Regions from separate parts of the Megasphaera sp. SC8-1 genome, predicted to be linked through region 1. Evidence: riboswitches for the same ligand, from Rfam matches in the RefSeq annotation. Region 1 holds a riboswitch; each other region holds the start of a gene.
The links. Region 1 has a riboswitch for S-adenosylmethionine ahead of NOS26_RS05050 (MetQ/NlpA family ABC transporter substrate-binding protein). Riboswitches for the same ligand answer to the same signal wherever they lie in the genome.
Positions count from the first base shown of each region.

Region 2: linked by a shared signal. The riboswitch ahead of NOS26_RS09535 (methionine ABC transporter ATP-binding protein) and the one ahead of NOS26_RS05050 (MetQ/NlpA family ABC transporter substrate-binding protein) in region 1 are both predicted to bind S-adenosylmethionine.
Region 3: linked by a shared signal. The riboswitch ahead of metK (methionine adenosyltransferase) and the one ahead of NOS26_RS05050 (MetQ/NlpA family ABC transporter substrate-binding protein) in region 1 are both predicted to bind S-adenosylmethionine.

Region 1 is NZ_JANFQH010000013.1:42,838-47,819, reverse strand. It holds gene NOS26_RS05060 (FAD-binding oxidoreductase) at 1-1,184, shown strand, start outside; gene NOS26_RS05055 (MFS transporter) at 1,283-2,431, opposite strand; SAM riboswitch class I at 2,698-2,796, shown strand; gene NOS26_RS05050 (MetQ/NlpA family ABC transporter substrate-binding protein) at 2,885-3,709, shown strand; gene NOS26_RS05045 (3'-5' exonuclease) at 3,851-4,516, shown strand; gene NOS26_RS05040 (AEC family transporter) at 4,527-4,982, shown strand, end outside.
Region 2 is NZ_JANFQH010000031.1:98,584-103,565, forward strand. It holds gene NOS26_RS09525 (dihydroorotate dehydrogenase) at 1-119, shown strand, start outside; gene NOS26_RS09530 (methionine ABC transporter permease) at 293-946, opposite strand; gene NOS26_RS09535 (methionine ABC transporter ATP-binding protein) at 927-1,970, opposite strand; SAM riboswitch class I at 2,058-2,155, opposite strand; gene NOS26_RS09540 (aminopeptidase) at 2,215-3,447, opposite strand; gene NOS26_RS09545 (MATE family efflux transporter) at 3,452-4,813, opposite strand.
Region 3 is NZ_JANFQH010000032.1:60,489-65,470, reverse strand. It holds gene priA (primosomal protein N') at 1-491, opposite strand, end outside; gene metK (methionine adenosyltransferase) at 634-1,824, opposite strand; SAM riboswitch class I at 1,884-1,984, opposite strand; gene NOS26_RS10155 (hypothetical protein) at 2,114-3,385, shown strand; gene coaBC (bifunctional phosphopantothenoylcysteine decarboxylase/phosphopantothenate--cysteine ligase CoaBC) at 3,531-4,745, opposite strand; gene rpoZ (DNA-directed RNA polymerase subunit omega) at 4,762-4,971, opposite strand.

The DNA of each region.
Region 1 (4,982 bases):
CCATTACCGTCCGCAGCGGCGGCACCAGCCTGGCCGACGGGGCCATCCCGGTCTGCGGCGGCCTGGTTCTCTGCATGGACCGTCTCAACAAGATTCTCGAACTGAATGAAGAAGGCATGTACATGACCGTCGAAGCCGGTGTCCGCACGGTAGACTTGCAGAATGCCGCCAAGAAAGTCGGCCTCATGTATGCCGGTGACCCGTCCAGCGCCGAAAGCAGCCTCATCGGCGGCAACCTGGCTACCAATGCCGGCGGCCTGCGCGCCGTCCGCTACGGCGTCACCCGCGACCAGGTCTACTGCCTGGAAGTCGTCACCCCTACTGGCGATATCGTCGAATGTGGCCGTATCCTCAAGAAATGCTCGACCGGCTACGACCTGGAACAGCTCATCATCGGCAGTGAAGGGACGTTGGGCATCATCACCAAAGTCACAGTCAAACTGATTCCCCTGCCGCCGTACCGCTTCGACGTCCTGGCCATCTATACAGATCCGCGCCAGGCTTTGCACATGGTACCGAAATTGATGAAAGCCGGCATCGATCCGACCAGCGTCGAATACATGGACAATTCCTACGTCCGCGGCTGTGCAGACTACTGCCATTACAAGGATATGCCCCACTACGACGACGGTATCTACGTCATCATCACCGTCGAAACCTTCCACGAAGATGAACTGGACACCAAGATGGACGCCGTCTGCACGATCTGTGAAGAATCAGGCGCCGCCGAAGTCCTGGAAGCGGATGACCGCGTCTGGAACATGCGCCGCAACTGCCAGACCTCGGTTGAACTGCAAAGCAAGGTCTTCCTCACAGACGACGTCGTCGTGCCGGTCCATAAAATTGCCGGGACCATCGAAAAAATCATGGATATCGGCAAGGACTATCCCTTTGAAGTCAAGATCAATGCCCACATCGGCGACGGCAACCTGCACATCGTCCTCTGTAAGATGGACATGAGCGACGAAGAATGGGAAAAGAACGTCGAAGAATTTCATCAGCAAGTCTACGCCTATGCCTACAGCGTCGGCGGCCGCCTGGCCGGCGAACACGGCATCGGAGCCAAGAAATTAAAATACATGGAACAGTTCACACCAAAAGGCGAACTGAAAATCATGAAAACCATCAAGCGGGCCATGGACCCGAAAGACATCCTCAATCCGGGGAAAGTGATTGATGCGTAAGAAAAAAGCCTGCCCCTGCGGCAGGCTTTTTTAGTTTGACGTTTGATGTTTGACGTGATGGTTTCAAATTTATCCCTACTTACATCAAACTTCAAACATCAAACCTCAAACTTCCCCAACAGCCGCATGGCCATGACGGTCATGATGATTAAGAGGACTGTGACCAGGGTAAAGGAAATGGTCAGGCTGAAGACACGGCCGATGAAGCCCAGTACGGCCGGTGCCAGGAGGATGCCGACGTAGCCGATGGTACTGACTGCGGCGACGGCATCGGCGATGGGCATTTCTTTTTGCGTCCCCAAGAGGGAGTAAAAAACGGGGACCGTATTGGCGCAGCCGATACCGATGAGGACGTATGACGCGAACAGTAACGGGCCGCCGCCGATGAGCAGGATTCCCAAAAAGCCGACAAAGGCGATGGGCAGGGAAAAAGCCAGGAGACGCCGCGGCCCGATATGCATGGTCAGGGAATCACCAGTCAGGCGGGACAGGAAGGCCGAAGCTGTGAACAGGGTCAGCCCCAGGCCGGATTGGGAAATGTCGATGCCCTTTTCCGTCGTCATGAAGACGCCACTCCAATCGTTGATAGAGCCTTCGACGAGGAAAGATATCGTACAAATCAGCCCAATGAAGACAATCGTTCCTTTGGGCCGCACGAAATGGCTGCCGCCACGGCTTTCATTCCGCTCACTGTGAAGATGGGGCGAAAAGAAGAAGACACAGGCGGCAATCAGGACGGCACCGGCCAGGGCAACGCCTTGCCAGGGCAACCGAAATTGCAGCATCAGGGCGAAAAAGGCAGCGCCAGCAAAGTTCCCCAAAGACCACATGGCCTGCATTCCCGACATGAGGCGCTTGCGGACTTTCCGTTCAATGAAGATGCCGTTGATGTTGACGACGACATCGAGCAGCCCCAGGGAGGAACCGAGGAGAACTGCCACCAGCAGCGCCGCAGTGTAAGCCGGCACATAGCAGAGAACGTTCAAGACGACGGCAATGGCCAGGCCGGCAGCAGTCAAAGAGCGGCGGCAGCCTAAACGCCCGGCAATAGAGCCGGCCAGCATCATCATGATCAGGGCTCCCAAGCCGACGGCCAGCAAAAGGAAGCCCAGATGGTCGTCGGGAATCTGCAGTTTCCGTTTTAAGAAAGGAATAAGCGACGCCCATGACGTAAAGCCGAAGCCGCCAAGGAAATAAAAAGCTTTGGCACTGTAAATCTGCCAAAGGATATCTCGTTTATTCAGCATTTCTATCACCTCACAAAAAAAAGCCGGATAAGAAACCACCCAGGCCTGCACCTTTATCGAAGAACGTGTTTACGTACACGCCCTTCCTCCGCTACAGGGCTGAAGTGACATCTTATCCGGTTCTATACCATACGAGTATAAGCCTCCGATGAGTTTTCTTATTATAACATAAAAAGAAATTTTTCTCAAGAAGCGCAGGATTGTCAAAAATTTCTTGACAGATTCCCCGCCAGATGATAACATGTACACCAACAACAAAACATTGTCTTTCATCAAGAGCAGTCGAGGGAATGGCCCGATGACGCTGCGGCAACCCCCTATCGGGATAGGTGCCAAGTCCAGCGGTATATACCGGCAGATGAACGAATCGCAAATTGAGCCGTCATCTGTATGACGGCTTTTCTTTTTGACCGGCAAACCCTTATATTCGTCATCCAGAAAGGAAATGATTACATGAATGCAACAGTAAAAAAACTCTTCGCCGCCGTCCTCATCACGACGACGTGCCTCTTTGCCGCCGGCTGCGGTTCGTCTTCCAATTCCGGTGCTTCCGGTGATAAAAAAGAAATCAAGATGGGCGTCACTGCCGGTCCCCACGCTGAAGTCATGGAAGAAGTCGCAAAAGAAGCAGCTAAACAGGGTATCACCATCAAAGTCGTCGAATTTAACGACTATGTCCAACCGAACAAGGCCCTGGCCGAAGGCGACCTGGACATGAACTCCATGCAGCACCAGCCGTACATGGACAACGTCGTCAAGAAACAAGGCCTGAAGATCACGTCTATCGGCAAGACCATCATCCTGCCCATGGCTGTTTACTCGCACAAATATAAAGACATCAAAGATGTCGCCGACGGTGCCAAAGTCACCATCCCGAACGACCCGACCAACGGGGCCCGCGCCCTGCTCCTGATCCAGCAGGCCGGCCTGATCAAGTTGAAGAACGGCAACTCCGTCGACGCTTCGGTTACGGATATCACAGAAAATCCAAAGAACCTCCAGTTCGTCGAACTCGATGCCGCTCAGATTCCCCGTTCCCTCGACGACACGGACCTGGCTTGCGTCAACACCAACTACGCCATCCCGGCTGGCTTGAATCCGCAGAAGGATTCGATCCTCGTCGAATCGAAGGATTCGCCGTATGCCAACGTCATGGCAGTCCGTCAGGGCGACGAAAACAACGAAACATACAAGAAAGTCTTAGAAATCTACCAGTCGGAACCGATCAAGAAATTCATCGAAGAACATTTCCAGGGAACTATCCTGCCGGCATTTTAATGGCTCATGACTTGTAGGGGCCGCCCAAAGGGCGGCCCGCCTGATTCATCTCAAAAGGGCTTGTCGCACGTGCGACAAGCCCTTTACTTATGGTATAATAAAGATTGTCCATCAGATTCAGAAAGGAGACACTTTTTTATTATGAAAGCCGTATTTGTCGATTTCGAGATGAACCCTATCGGCCGGGACCAGAAGGAAGCGCGCCGCATCTGCAAGGGTGAAATCATCGAAATCGGTGCTGTCAAGATAGACGAAGACGGGAAGGAAATCTCGTCGTATAAAGAATATGTGCTGCCCGAATATACGACAGCCATGAACCAGACCTGTCAGGAACTGACAGGCATCACCATGGAAATGCTGGCCGGGAAGCCCCATTTCCGCCAGGCCTTCGACCATTTCCTGACCTGGTGCAACGAAGGCTGCCCCAATGCCTACGAAATGTTCGCCTGGAGCGAAAACGACTGGCGCCAGCTGGACTGCGAACTCCGCCTCAAGGAAATCGACGAACACGACGACCGCGTCCGCTGGATGCTCGACCACTGGCAGAATTTCCAGCAGATTTACTGCAATCTCCTGGGCCTGGACAAAGTCATTTCCCTGGACAAGGCTGTCAGTACCCTGGGCGAAACCTTCGACGGCCAGATGCACGACGCCCTCTGGGACGCCCGCAACACATCCAAGCTCTATGTCTTATCGAAGAAGAAAGAAGAGTTTCGCGACATCATGCAGCCTATCATCGACGCCACCAAGCCGGCAGAACCGCTGACGTTCTCCCTGGCCGACGCCTTCCGCGCTGCCCGCAAGTAACGAGGACACCATGGAAGATACGACACTCCGGATGATTTATATTTTTACAGACATCATCCTGCCCATGCTAGCCGGCTATGCCGCCAAACAGCGGCGCTGGCTGACGCCGGAACAGTCGAACTGGCTCATCCGCTTCAACATCATCGTCATCATGACCGCCCTGACCCTGCTCAGCTTCTGGGTCCTGCCCATGCGGACCGATTTACTGAGTCTGCCGTTCTTTGCCTTTTTCAACGGCCTCCTGCCCTTGGCGGTCGTCCTCTTACTGGGGCGGCAGCGCAAATTCTCATCCTTTGTCGACCGCGGCAGCTATCTCATCGCCGCCATCCCGGCCAATACCGGGACGCTCGGCGGCCTGTGCAGTTACATTCTCTACGGGGAAATGTCCTATGCCTACGTCCAGATTATCGGCGTATTCCAGAACCTGCTCATGTTCTTCGTCCTTTTCCCTATGGGATACTACTAT
Region 2 (4,982 bases), on a different contig from region 1:
ATAACTTCGTGGACCCCAGAGCCGTAGAAACCATCGCCGAAGGCCTGGACCAGTATTGTAAGGACGAAGGCATCGAACACATCCAGGATATTGTAGGGGCATTGGAGATTCGTAGTTAGTGGTTCGTGGTTCGTAGGGGCCGTCCCAAAGGGCGGCCCGTTGTGGGAATCCCATTCACGAACCCGTCGGGTATATGTAAGACTCCCGTGACCCATTGGCATGAGCGGGCCGCCCTCCGGGACGGCCCCTACAGAAAAAGGGCTTGTCGCATACGCGACAAGCCCTTTTTCTATCATTTCTTATTCTTTTTTCTCGATGCGAAGTCGCCGCCGGCCTGGATGACGTTGACGACGACGATGAGGATGATGATCGTCGCCAGCATGACGTCGGGACGGAATCGCTGGTAACCGTAGCGGATGGCGATATCCCCGAGGCCGCCACCGCCGATGGCGCCGGCCATGGCCGATGCCCCGATGAGGTTGACGATGAGGACGGTGATGTTATTGATGATCGTCGGCAGGGCTTCCGGGATAAGGACCTTGCGGATGATCTGGAAGGGCGTAGCCCCCATGGATTCGGCCGCTTCGACGAGGCCGAAATCGACGTCGCGGATGGACGTTTCGACGAGACGGCTCAGGAAGGGGATGGCGACGATGGTCAAGGGGACGCAGGCTGCCGTCGTACCGATGGACGTGCCGGCAATGAGGCGCGTCAGCGGGATGATGGCGACCATGAGGATGATGAACGGAATGGAACGGATGATGTTGACGATGGTTCCAAGAATCTGATTGATGAAGCGGTTTTCCAGAATATGGCCTTTGCTGGTCGTGACCAGGGTGATACCCAGGGGAATACCGATGATGCCGCCGATGATCGTGGCGACAGCGACCATATAGAATGTTTCTTGAATGCCTTGGAGCATTAACTTAATTATTTCTTGGGACATAACCTAAAACCTCACTTCCAATCGGTAATGTTTTGATATACGAGAATGCCTTGGCCTGTGTTTCCATATCGCCCATGATGACGACGATGAGGTAGCCGAAGGGTTCATCCTGGATATAGTCGATGTTGCCATAGAGGACGCTGACTTCGACGTTGAACTTGCGGACGACGTCGGCGACGACGGGATCGTTGGTGGCAGCACCTTTGAAGCGCAGGCGGACGAGCATGTTGCGGTCCGGTGCAGGCTGATTGGTGACGCCCAGGTTCTTGATGCCTGCCGGCAGTTCCATGTTGATGATGGACGTGACGAAGTCTTTCATCGTCTGGGACTGAGGATTGGTGAAGATGTCGACGACGCGGCCCATTTCCTTGATGACGCCGCTTTCGATGACGGCGACGCGATGGCAGATTTCCTTGACGACGGCCATTTCATGGGTGATGACGACGATGGTGATGCCCAGGCGCTTGTTGATGTCCTGGAGCAGTTCCAGGATGGATTTCGTCGTCTGCGGGTCCAGGGCGGACGTCGCTTCGTCGCAGAGCAGGATTTTCGGGTCGCTGGCCAGGGCGCGGGCAATGCCGACACGCTGTTTCTGGCCGCCCGAGAGCTGGGACGGGTAATTGCCGGCCCGGTCGCTGAGGCCGACCAGGTCCAGAAGAGATGCGACTTTCTTTTCGATGACGTCTTTCGAGGCCCCAATCAGTTCCAGCGGGAAGGCAATGTTTTCGGCAACCGTACGGGATGATAACAGATTGAAATGCTGGAAAATCATGCCGATGTTCTTGCGTTCTGCCCGCAACTGGGATTCACTCATCTTGGTCAGGTCCTTGTCGTCGATGATGACCTGGCCGCTCGTCGGCTTCTCTAACATATTGATGCAGCGTACCAGCGTCGATTTGCCGGCGCCGCTCTTGCCGATGATACCGAAGATTTCGCCGTCTTCGATGGTCAGGTTGATGCCTTTCAGGGCCTGGACCTGAGCCGAGCCGCCGTAGGTCTTGGTAATATTTTTCAGTGTAATCACAATATCAACTCCTTAAAATAGGCGTAACTAGGGAAAAACAACAACAAAAAAGGCCGTCATACAGATGACGGCCGTATATACGGTTTCATTTCATCTGTCGGAATGTTCCGTTGGAATTGGCACCTTCCCGATAGGGGGTTGCCGCAGCGTCATCGGGCCAGTCCCTCAGCTGCTCTGGATGAAGGGTATATGGTTGTTGCGTCTTATAATAGCACGGATGGCCGGGCTTGTCAATGGAAAATCGTTATTGTGCCCAGTCGCCATGGGTAAAGACCGGCACCGTCGTGCCGTCTGCCTTGGTCCCGGTAATGGTCAGGTCCGGCGAACCGACCATGAAATCGACGTGGATCATGGAATCGTTGAGACCGGCTGCGGCGATGGCGTCTTTGTCCATATCGGCGCCGCCAGCCAGGCAGGTCGGATACGATGCGCCCAGGGCCAGGTGGCACGAGGCGTTTTCGTCGAAGAGCGTTTCATAGAAGAGGATGCCCGACAGGGAAATGGGGGAATGGTAGGGGATGAGGGCCACTTCGCCGAGGCGGCAGGCGCCTTCGTCGATGGCGATGAGCTTCTTCAGGACGTCTTCACCCGTTTCGGCGGCTGCGGCGACGACTTTGCCGTCTTTGAAGGTCAGGTGGAACTTGTCGATGAGGTTGCCGTTATAGACCAGGGGCTTGGTGCTGTAGACCGTGCCGTTGACGGCGTCGGCCTTAGGCGCGGAATAGATTTCTTCCGTCGGGATGTTGGCGTTGAACAGCAGGTGGTCTGCCGTCTCTTCCATGCCGCCCTGCCAGATATGGCCGTCCGGCAGGCCGAGGGTCAGGTCCGTCCCCAGGCTGTTGGTATAATGGAGGCTGGTGAAGTGCTGATCCGTCATCCAGGTCCGGCGCTTCTTCAGCTCTGCCAGATGGGCGTCCCAGTCGGCCAGGGCATCGGCACCGTCGGCGCGGGATGACTGGAGGATTTGCTTCCACAAGGCTTCATAAGCGGCGTCGGCGTCGAGGTCCGGATAGAGGAGCTTGGCCCAGATGGCACTGGGGACAGCGGCGACGAGCCACGTCGTCTTCGAAGCCATCATGCCGTCGATGTATTCCTTGAGGGCTTCGTTCTGGGCCTTCTGCTGGGCGAAGATCTTCTTAGTGTCGATGCCGTCCATGAGATACGGGTTGGCCGAGATGAGGCTGAGGAAGGCCGCTTTCTTATGGTAATAATAGAGACTGAAATCGCGGCGCCAGTCCGGCAGGGACTCGAAGTACTGCTGGTCTTCGTGTTCGTAGCGCAGGCGGGCCATGGCGTCAGATCGCCAGTTGCAGACGACCTGGGCGGCGCCGGCCGTATAGGCCTCTTTTGTCAAGAGGGCGACGAAGTCGTGCGATTCGACAGGGGCGTTGATGACCAGGGTCTGGCCTTGCTGCAGGTTCAGGCCCTTCTGTAAGAGGACGCGGGCATAAGCCGTTAATTGCTGAGTAGTTGGCATAAAATCACTCCTTAGTAGATGGGTATGAGATGGGAACTTTCCAGGCCGTATGTTTCCACAGGCGCCAGTTCAGGGCGCTGGCATTGATGGCCAGGCCGATGATGAGGCTGATCCAGTAGCCATAGGGGCCGTAAGACGTAGCGTGGGCCATGGCATAGCCCATGGGGATGCTGATGAGCCAGTACGTCACGAAGGCGACATAAGTGATGATCTTGACGTCCTTATAGCCGCGCAGGATGCCCTGGACCGGCGTACCGGCGGCATCGAAGAAGGAAAAGGCGACGGCATAGAAGATGAACATGCGGATGGCCCAGAATGTCTCGGCATCGCTGGTAAAGACCCTGGCGATGGGGTCGATGAAATGATAGGTCATGGCGATGAGCCCGAGGGCGATGACAAAAGCCGTCATCTGGCAGAGCACGGCGTATTGCCGGGCTGCGGCGTAATTGCGGGCGCCGACTTCATAGCCGATGACGATGGTCGCCGTCAGGCTGATGCTCCAGGGCAGGGTGTACGTCAGGGTCGAATAACTGATGGCGGCCTGGTTGGCGGCCAGGTACAGCGTGCCGAACTCGGCCATGAACAGGCCGACGATGGAGAACAGGCTCGTTTCGCAGAAGACGGCGATAAAGATGGGAATGCCCAATTCCAGCTGGTGATGGATGTGATGCCAGCTGACGGGCCGCAGGCGGCTCCACAGGTGATAGGACCGGAACGGTTCCATCCACTGCAGGACAGCTGCAAAGAGCAGGAAAGACAGCCACGACGCGATGGTGATGGCATAGCCCGTGCCGATGCCGCCCATGGCCGGAATGGGACCGGCGCCGAAGATGAGCAGGCGGAAGAGGAGAATCGTCAGGACCAGGTTGATGACTAAGATTGTCATGGAAACGTGGGTCTTGCCGTGGGCGTCGACGATATAGCGCATCGTCGCCTGCAGGCAGATGGGGACCAGCCCCAGGGCCAGGGCCTTGAGGTATTCCCAGGCGATGTAGCGGACCGGCGCGTCGAGGCCCATGAAGTCGAGGAAGGGCGGCATGAGAACGGCACCGGCCAGGAAAATGACGACTGTAAAGCCCAGGCTCAGGTACAGGCTCTGCATGATGTACGGCGGGATTTCTTCGGTCCTTTTCGCACCCCGGAGCTGGGCGATGATCGGCGAGATGCCGAAGAAAATACCGCACAGGCCGGCAAAGACGGGATACCAGATATTGACGGCCACGGCGACTCCGGCCAGGTCGATCGTCCCGGCGCGGCCGCTGAAAATCGAACTGAAAACGGCCGTCCCGACCTGGGCCATCTGCGTCAGGAGCAGGGGAAAGAACAGGACCAAGAAATGGCGCAATTGAAATAAATGGGGGAACATAGCATCCTCCTTGTATGAAAAAGGGCTTGTCGCACAACGACAAGCCCTTTAAAGTTGTTAGTGGCTAGCAGTTAGTTGTTAGCGGATGGCTTTAAATTTAAAGGCCTTCTTCAAGCTTCAAACCTCAAACATAAACGAAAAAGGGACCGTGCATGATGGTCGAAACCTT
Region 3 (4,982 bases), on a different contig from region 1:
CTGGTCAGGACCTGGCTGGCCAAAGCCTTCTCGACGAGGTCTTGGCCGAACCGGCGGCTCAGTGCGCCTTTTTCACAGCGCCCTTTTCCGGCCACATAGGTTTGTAGCCGCGCTTCGTCCGCTGTCTGCGGCTGGGCCGGTCCGGCCGATACGACATCGCGGCGGACCAGTCCTTTCTTATCGATCATGAACAGGCGCAGGGCATCGGACAAGTTGCAGACGTAGTAATCGCGGATCCAAAGGGCCGTGCGGATCATCTCTTCCTGGAAGCCGTTCTGCGTCGAGAGCAGGCCTTCAATGGGCTTCAGCGTGAAATCAGCCGGCTCCGCCAGGTGTTCCTGCAGGGCGACGACGATGCCTTCTTCCCGGCGATGACCGAAAGGCACGAGGACGCGGCTGCCGACGCGGACAGCCATCCCCTCGGGGACGATATAGGAAAAGGTCTGCTGCAGCCGCTTCGCCGTCGTATTGATGATGATTTCAGCAAACAAAGAAACACCTCCGTAGTTCGTGGTTTGTGGTTCGTAGGGGCCGTCCTGTCAAGGCGGCCCGCAAACAATGACACTTAAAAAGGGACCGCGCAGTGATGCGACAGTCCCCTTTTTTTGGATGTTCAGTTTATCGAACCGCCTCTTATAAGCCGGCTTCTTTGCGGAGCGTATCGGCTTTGTCTGTCTTTTCCCAAGGCAGGTCGAGGTCGTTGCGGCCGAAGTGGCCATAGGCAGCGGTCTGTTTGTAAATCGGGCGCTGCAAGTCGAGCATGGCGATGATGCCAGCCGGACGAAGGTCGAAGTTCTTTTCAATGAGTTCGACGATCTTTTCGTTCGGGACTTTGCCCGTGCCGAAGGTTTCGACGTGGATGGAAACCGGGCGGGCTACGCCGATGGCATAAGCCAGCTGGATTTCGCATTTGTCAGCCAAGCCGGCAGCGACGACGTTCTTGGCGACGTAACGAGCTGCATAGGCAGCCGAACGGTCGACTTTTGTGGGGTCCTTGCCGGAGAAAGCACCGCCGCCATGACGAGCCATGCCGCCATAGGTATCGACGATGATCTTGCGGCCCGTGAGGCCCGAGTCGCCCTGGGGACCGCCGATGACGAAGCGGCCTGTCGGGTTGATGAAGAGTTTCGTCTTGTCGTCGAACAAGCCTTCCGGAAGTTCCGGTTTGATGACGAATTCGAGGAGATCGCTTTCAATCTGTTCGCGGCTGACTTCCGGGCTGTGCTGTGCCGAAATGACGATGGTGTCGATGCGGACGGGTTTGCCGTCTTCATATTCGACAGTGACCTGAGTCTTGCCATCGGGACGGAGATACGGCAGGGTACCGTCTTTGCGGACCTTTGCCAGGCGGCGGGCCAAACGGTGTGCCAAAGAAATGGGCAGCGGCATGTAGTCGTCCGTTTCGTTGGAAGCATAGCCGAACATCATGCCCTGGTCGCCAGCGCCGATGGTATCGAACTTATCTGTATTGCCTTCCTTCTTTTCCAAGGCGTCATCGACGCCCATGGCGATATCCGGAGACTGTTCGTCCAAGGAGACGAGGACGCCGCAGGTATCGCAGTCAAAGCCGTATTTAGCGCGGGTATAACCGATATCGCGGATCGTTTCGCGGACGATGTGCGGAATATCGACGTAGCACGTCGTAGAGATTTCGCCGACGACGTGTACCATGCCGGTCGTTACCAAGGTTTCGCAGGCAACGCGGGCGTTTTTATCTTTTGCAAGAATGGCATCCAAAATGCTGTCCGAAATCTGGTCGGCCATTTTATCGGGATGGCCTTCGGTGACGGATTCGGATGTAAAGAATTCACGATTTTTAGCCATGAGTGATCCTCCTTAAAAAAAATTCCCCTCATCCATGACTTCATGAGAGGGGCTTCTAATCCCCATCTGCCAGTATATCACTGCTGGAATTAGCACCTTTCATAGCTGAAGGTTGCTGCGACATCACAGGGCCAGTCCCTCCGTCGTCTCTTGATGGTTCTTTATTTGGTTTGCTTATCCATTATAATTCAAGTCTGCCCTTTTTGCAAGCATTTTTTGTTGCAAAAAGCATTGTCTACTAGACGCTTCCCTACAGGCAGGGGTATAATGTCTACAGAAGATAGAAAGGATGATAGATATGACCAAATTGCGGCCTAGAGATATATTCTTCAACGACCCTTATTTTGATTATGCCACCTGCAGCAAACCCGGCGACCTGCGGCTGGCTAAGCGAGTCGAAATATTCGGCAAGTGGTATAAGACCCCAAACCTGGTGACGACCCTCCTGTCCCAGGAACGGCTGACCTTCAGCCGCTACACCGGCACGGACAAGGAAGACGCCCTGGTCCTGCGGATCTACGAACGGACGGCAGACCGGCTGCTCATTAATACGTATTATACGTCCCAACAAAACCCGGAAGAAATCTACGCCGGCACGATTCACCTCGAACGCTACGACATGGCGCAGACCATGGAGTCCTTTTCCTATATGGGCATCATCGACCTGCTCATGCTCCAGACGGACAGCCAGATTCTTGAGCTGACCAACGTCTTTGAAGATGTACAGATGGCCAAGCACGCTGTGGCCCACGCCCTGGGCATTTATCTCATGGCCATCTGCGACCAGCCCTGGTCTGACGAAGCCGTCACAGGCGGCCAGGAAACGCCGGCCATGATGATGGGCAAGGAAAAAGAAGAACTTCAGCAGCTGCGGGAGGAAAAGGCCCAGATGGACGCCGATAAGGAAGAGCTCCTGCGCCTGCGCCTGGAAGCCAAAAACCGTACGACGGTCCTGGCCGAACTGGAACGGCTGCGCCAGGAATTAGAAAGCGAACGGGCCGGCCGCGAACAGGAGCGCAAGCAATATGAAGACCGCATCCGCAAACAGGAACAGTATATCGAAAAGATCAAGGAAACGGCATCCGGCCAAATCGCCGAACTCCTGGCCCTGCGCAAGGAACTCAACAAGCGTCAGGTACGGCCGGACCTTTCCAGCGGACAGGCGCACCGGAAAGTGACGCCTCAGGAAGCGTCTCGGTCGGCCCGGGACCCGGAAGACCGCGGCCTGGACCTGCCTTCCTTCATGACCCAGCGCGACTATACGCGTCAGCTCGACCGCTTCCTCACGGGGCGTCAGCTTGCCCTGGCCGGCGGCGACCCAGACTGGCAGCGCCGCATTCAGCGCCGTTTCGGGGCCGTCGTCATCATCAGCGGCCAGCCGGGAGATGATCGGATGCTCAAAGAATCGGCTCTCTTAGTCATCAACATGGAAGACGGCAAGACGCCGCTCATCCGCTGGGCCATTACGGAAGCCAAAGAAAAAGGCTGTCCCATCCTCCCCATCGGCCCGACCAACCTCAACGGCTTCGCCAAAGCCATCGTAGGGCGGGTTAGTGGTTAGTGGTTCGTGGCTCGTGGCGGGCCGCCCTTTTGGACGGCCCCTACAACATTAAAACCATCTGCTAACCCCTAACTACTAGCCACTAGCCACTAAAAAGGACTGTCGCATGTGCAACAGTCCTTTTTCTGCAACCTATAAACTCTCATCAACCCTGTTTTTTCGCCATGATAGCCGCAGCGCGGGCTACGATGATGGCAGCGAGTTCGTCTTTATCCATTTTATCTAATTTTTCCATAGAGCCGTCCGGGAAAAGCAAGGTGGCGATGTTCGTCGTCCCTTTGAAGCCGGCCCCTTCGGCACTGACGTCGTTGGCGACGAGCATGTCGAGGTTCTTCTTCTTGAGCTTCTTCGTACCGTATTCGATGACGTTCGTCGTTTCAGCGGCAAAACCGACCAGGGTCTGATGGGTCTTGCGCTGGCCCAGGCCATAGAGGATATCGGGATTCTTGGCCATTTCGAGGGTCAAGGTATCGTCGTTCTTCTTAATCTTGTTTTCTGCCGGATGAGCCGAACGGTAATCGGCAACCGCTGCCGATTTGATGACCAGGTCACAGTCATCGTAATAGGAGTCGACGGCGGCTTTCATGTCGCGCGTACTGCCGACATCGACGCGGCGGGCCAGGCCGACCGGCGTCTTGAGGTTATCCGTCGTCCCGGCGACCAATGTGACTTCTGCGCCGGCCATGACGGCAGCCTTGGCGATGGCAAAACCCATGCGGCCGCTGGAATGATTGCCGATGAAGCGGACCGGATCGATGGGTTCCCGCGTACCACCAGCCGTGACGAGGACCTTCTTGCCTTTCAGGAGGTCGTTGCGGCAGGCCAGGAGTTCGATGTAATCGACAATGGTATCCGGTTCAGGCAGGCGGCCGACGCCGTCGATGCCACAGGCCAGATGGCCGCTGTCAGGTTCGATGAAATGGTAGCCGAATTTCTTCAGCTTGGCCATATTATCCTGGGTAATAGGATTCAGATACATATTCGTATTCATTGCCGGTGCGATGAGGACCGGTGCCGTCGTAGCCATGACCGTCGTCGACAGCATGTCATCGGCAATGCCGTTGGCGATCTTGCCGATGATATCAGCCGTCGCCGGGGCGATGACGAAGACGTCGGCCCAGCGGGCCAGGGCGATGTGTTCTACGTTAAATTCGGGTACATCGTCGAACATGGATACGGCAACGGGATTGCCCGAGATTTCCCGCATCGTCAGCGGCGTGATCAGTTTCGTCGCATGGTCGGTCATGATGCATTTGACTTCAGCACCTTGCTTGCGGAGCTGGCTGGCAATGGATGCGGCTTTAAAAGCAGCGATGCCGCCAGTGATACCTAAGACAATCTTTTTCTTTTCCAAGCTCATGGAAAACACCTCCGTGTTATTTAATGCCGTCACGCGGTGCTTCATACGTGATCTTGCCCTGGTCGATTTCTTCCATGGCAATGGAAACTACTTTCGTCGTATCGACGTCGACGAGGGGTTCGTCGCCATCGGTGAGCTGACGGGCCCGTTTGGCAGCCAGCGTAACCAGCGTGTACTTGCTGTCTACTTTAGTCATCAAGGATTCGAGGGTCGGTTTAATTAACATAGTTCATCTCT